One region of the Peribacillus sp. NPDC094092 genome, then DNA from elsewhere that is predicted to be linked to it. Evidence: predicted binding sites of a transcription regulator. Region 1 holds the regulator's gene; the other holds the start of a gene.

Region 1 (2,414 bases):
TAACTTTCCCCCGTGGTAGTTATCAGAACTTATTTTTAAATCATGGTAAGGGGGAAGCTTAATATGGAAACAGCTTACACTATGGAAACAATGGGTAGACATGTCATTTCTGAACTTTGGGGTTGTGACTTTGAAAAACTGAACAATATCGATTTAATTGAAAAGATCTTTGTCGATGCTGCTTTGAAATCAGGTGCAGAGGTACGAGAAGTTGCCTTTCACAAATTTGCTCCACAAGGGGTAAGCGGGGTTGTCATCATTTCTGAATCACACTTAACGATTCACAGTTTTCCAGAACACGGCTATGCGAGCATCGATGTCTATACATGCGGTAACTTGGATCCGAATATTGCGGCAAATTATATTGCAGAAGCTTTGAATGCGCAAACACGTGAAAACATAGAATTACCACGTGGATTAGGTCCTGTACAAATGAAAAAAGCCAATATAAGTGCCCTATAAAAAACACGTATACACAGAGATGCCATGGGTGCATCTCTTTTTTAATGCAATGAACCGGCAGCCTGCTTCACTTAAAGCAAAGGATTGCCTTGTTGTGGCACAAAGACATTGACAACGGTGCTCCAAGGGCAGAACAAAAGTGCCTGCTGCTGGAAGTTACACTTTTTACTTGTACTGGCCGTTCCTTTTAATATAAGATTAAGATAGAGAAGTAAATCCTTGGGGAACATTTAGATAGGGGAGTCCTACATAAAATACGGAGCTGATAATGATGAAATGCCCATCATGTCAATATAACGGAACAAGAGTGCTCGATTCCAGGCCAGTCGATGAAAGTAAATCGATTCGACGACGCCGTGAATGTGAGGCATGTGGTTTTCGATTCACGACATTTGAAAAGGTGGAGGAAACACCGCTTATTGTAGTGAAAAAGGGCGGGACACGGGAAGAGTTCAGTCGTGATAAAATCCTGCGTGGCTTAATCAGGGCTTGCGAAAAACGCCCGGTTCCCTTGAAGGAACTAGAGCAAATTACCAGCTATGTAGAAAAAGAACTGCGCAACCAGGGCATATCGGAAGTGAAAAGCGACAATGTCGGCGAAATGGTAATGGACAAGCTGGCGGAAGTCGATGAGGTTGCCTATGTAAGGTTCGCATCCGTCTATCGACAATTTAAAGATATCAATGTCTTTATCGATGAATTGAAAGATTTATTAAATAAAGAAAGAAAGTAGAGCTGAAGATTCACTTTGGCTCTTTTTTCACTACATCTTTTGAAAGGTTTGAATGGAGATGTCAATGCATTGGCAAGAATTGCTCCCAGCGGATTCATATTTGGTCTCATCTGCGGGGCTGCTTCATGATTATGATCGGAAAATACTTACCCGACTATACCAACCTCTTATTGGACCTATCTGCATTAGCCTATATATGACGTTATGGAGTGAGCTGGAGGAAAACAGGCTATGGTCGGAAACCTCCTCACATTATCAATTAATGAATACCATCGGCCTTAAATTAGGTGATATTTACGAAGCACGCCTTTTACTTGAAGGAATTGGCCTGTTGAATGTATATAAGAAATCGAAAAATGAAACGAAGGAATTCATCTATGAGTTAAACCCGCCGCTTTCCCCCCAACAGTTTTTCACGGATGGCATGCTGAATATTTACTTATACAAAAAAATCGGCAAAGCGCAATTCAACCGGTTAAAGAGATTCTTTTGTGACGATCATATCTCACCGGATCAATATGAAGCCGTGACTAAATCTTTTGCGGAAGTATTCTCATCAGATCATTTGGACTCTTTATATGTAACGGATGAAGCGAAAAACGAATGGAAACCGATTCCTGAACAGCAATTCATCGATCGGAAGGAAGGCGTCGAGCCATCGGGGTTTGACGATTTATTTGATTTTGACCTTTTGTTTGCCGGGATGAAATCCTCGATCGTACCGAAAAAGGCTTTTACTCCGAAAATAAAAAGCACGATTGCCAAACTTGCTTTTTTATATGGCATTGATCCGCTGGAAATGCAAAAACTAGTAATGGATGCCATTTCAATGGATGATGAGATTGATGAGGAAGTGCTCAGGAAGGCGGCAAGGGACTGGTATCAGATCGAACGGCAGGCTGATATGCCTTCCCTCGTCAATCGGGTGCAGCCGATTCGTGAACGTACACAAAAAGAAGAACCTAAAACACAGGAACAAGAGTTAATCCGTCATTTGGAGACGATTTCCCCAAGGGAGCGGCTTATGCAATTGTCTGGCGGTGCAGAGCCATCAAGCGGTGATTTGAAAGTGGTTGAGGGCGTGATGATCAATCAAAAGCTGAATCCGGGTGTCGTCAATGTCTTGATTGAATACGTCATGCTCAAAACCGATATGAAGTTCACGAAGGGCTATGTGGAAAAGCTGGCAGGCCATTGGGCACGGCTGAAAGTCTCTACG
Region 2 (2,414 bases), 350 kb from region 1:
TAAAAACTCCCTTCTACCTTAACGAATACAGACAATCTTTATTATATAATTGCTTTACCCAATAATCAAAAAGAATTTTCATCAAATTCTTCATCGACTTGATAGCACTTTCTTTTTTAGAGTGTTAAAGTCTGTTAAACTACTACATGTGAGTTTTTTTGCGGGGGATTGAAAAACAGTCTATTGAAACGAGGGGTAAGGATGACTAAAGAAAAATGGGGTTTTATAGATTCCGGGTATTGTTCACCGGCTTTTAATATGGCGTTGGACGAAGCACTGTTAAACTGGCAAAGCAAAGGTGAAATTCCGCCAATCATCCGCTTTTATGGCTGGGATCCAGCGTCATTGTCGATTGGTTATTTTCAAAAGGCGGAAGCGGAAATTGATTTGGAAGAGGTTAAAAGGCAGGGCCTTGGTTTTGTTCGCAGGCCGACAGGAGGACGAGCGGTACTGCACGAGCATGAATTGACGTATAGCGTAATCGTTCCAGAATCCTATCCGGGAATGCCAACTACCGTTACTGAAGCATATCGTGTCATTTCTGAAGGAATATTAATGGGGTTCAGGAATCTGGGATTGGATGCTTATTTTGCCGTGCCTAGAACCGATCAGGAAAAAGCGGCTTTAAAAACGCCCAGGTCTTCCGTCTGCTTTGATGCTCCAAGCTGGTATGAACTGGTCGTCGAGGGCAGGAAGGTCGCTGGCAGCGCTCAAACCAGGCAAAAAGGCGTCATCCTTCAGCACGGTTCCATTTTGCTTGAACTTGATGATGATAAGCTCTTTAGCGTATTTAAATTCTCAAATGACAGGGTTAAAGAGAGAATGCAAAAAAACTTAAAAAATAAAGCTGTGGCCATAAATGACATTGCCGGAAGAAAGATTACCATACCTGAAGCGAAAGAAGCTTTTGAAAAAGGTTTTGCGGAAGGACTTTCGATCGATTTAGAGCCATACGTCCTAACTGAAAAGCAATTGCTGGAAGTGAAGGCCATTGCAGAAAGCAAATATGAAAGCGATGAATGGAATTTCATGAGATAGACGAAGTGGGATAATTAATTGATTAAATAAAAAAGTTTTTTCAGATTTTTTTGACCAAATAAGCTATCCCTTACAGGGATAAGCCCTAAAAGGGCTGGTGAAAAAGCAAGGTCCAAATTAATTGAAATCTGATGAAAAATTATTGTAAATCGACATTTTCCTCCCTTTTGCTAACTATATTAATTGATTTATCGTTTGACAAAATTAAAAGTTATTCAAAACAAACACAATATATAGTAGTTGAAATATTTAATACGACACTATATATTGATTTTTGGGTTTCGCTATGATAAATTTAGGGTACTTGTTAAGCGAAACGGACATGTAAGGCTACATAAAGATTTTTGCGGCAGCAAGAACGGATCTTGAAACATATAAAGGAGAGGGAATTATGTCGGTTGTAATAAAAGAAGCTTTAAAGGTTGATCTAGAAAGGTTGAATAAGGATATTTCTTTATTTCCCCAGGTTCACCCTGTAACAGCTGATATGAAAATGGCGCATAAGGGAGTGTCCCGTCTAGTCATGCTTGACCGCTATTCTTTTAAGGATACTGAAAAAATCACACTCTCGGCAGGCGATTTCGTCGTGTTGACGATTAAGGAAGATCCGAAATTCCCGGCAAGGGGTCTCGGTTACATCGTGGAAATTGATTGGGAAACTAAAAAAGCCAAGGTATTGGTGGATGAAGAATTCCGTGGCGTATTGGATAATCCGGAAGAAATGGAGACGGGAATCGTAAACCGTCCGTTGGATATCATCGAAAAGCCGCTTGAAATATACTATGAACAAATTGCGAAACGTAATGCAACGGGATTGGCATCAGTGGAAGCCACGGAAGAAAAAAGAACGGAATGGTTCAATAAATTCTATGAAGAATTAAAGAACCTTAATTTTGTCCCGGCAGGACGGGTATTATACGGTGCAGGTTCCAATACGGACGTTACTTATTTCAACTGCTATGTAATGCCATTCGTACCTGATTCACGTGAAGGGATCTCAGAACATAGGAAACAAGTGATGGAGATCATGAGCCGCGGCGGCGGAGTGGGTACGAACGGATCGACACTGCGTCCAAGAAACACTCTGGCAAAAGGGGTGAATGGAAAATCCTCTGGTTCAGTCTCATGGCTTGACGATATTGCGAAACTGACGCATCTTGTTGAACAGGGCGGCAGCAGACGCGGGGCGCAAATGATCATGCTTGCTGATTGGCATCCTGATATTGCGGAATTCATCATTTCCAAAATGCAAAATCCAAGGATTCTGCGTTACCTAGTGGAAAACACTAAAGATGAAGCCATCAAGAAATATGCGACGGATAAATTGAAATTTACGCCGCACACGGAACAGGAAACGGCTATGTATCAAGGGATCA

What was found. Region 1 encodes NrdR, which represses ribonucleotide reductase genes. Its sites were predicted from a motif close to AACACNATATATNGTGTT; they were not measured.
Region 2: a site for NrdR is predicted at 1,262-1,279, ahead of ACQKNS_RS14060 (vitamin B12-dependent ribonucleotide reductase). Genes of this name have one in related genera too.

Annotation. Positions count from the first base shown of each region.
Region 1 is NZ_JBNNUC010000002.1:692,365-694,778, forward strand. Features, by position in the region: gene speD (adenosylmethionine decarboxylase) at 82-462, shown strand; gene nrdR (transcriptional regulator NrdR) at 734-1,195, shown strand; gene ACQKNS_RS12340 (replication initiation and membrane attachment family protein) at 1,260-2,414, shown strand, end outside.
Region 2 is NZ_JBNNUC010000002.1:1,039,030-1,041,443, forward strand. Features, by position in the region: gene ACQKNS_RS14055 (lipoate--protein ligase family protein) at 202-1,038, shown strand; gene ACQKNS_RS14060 (vitamin B12-dependent ribonucleotide reductase) at 1,430-2,414, shown strand, end outside.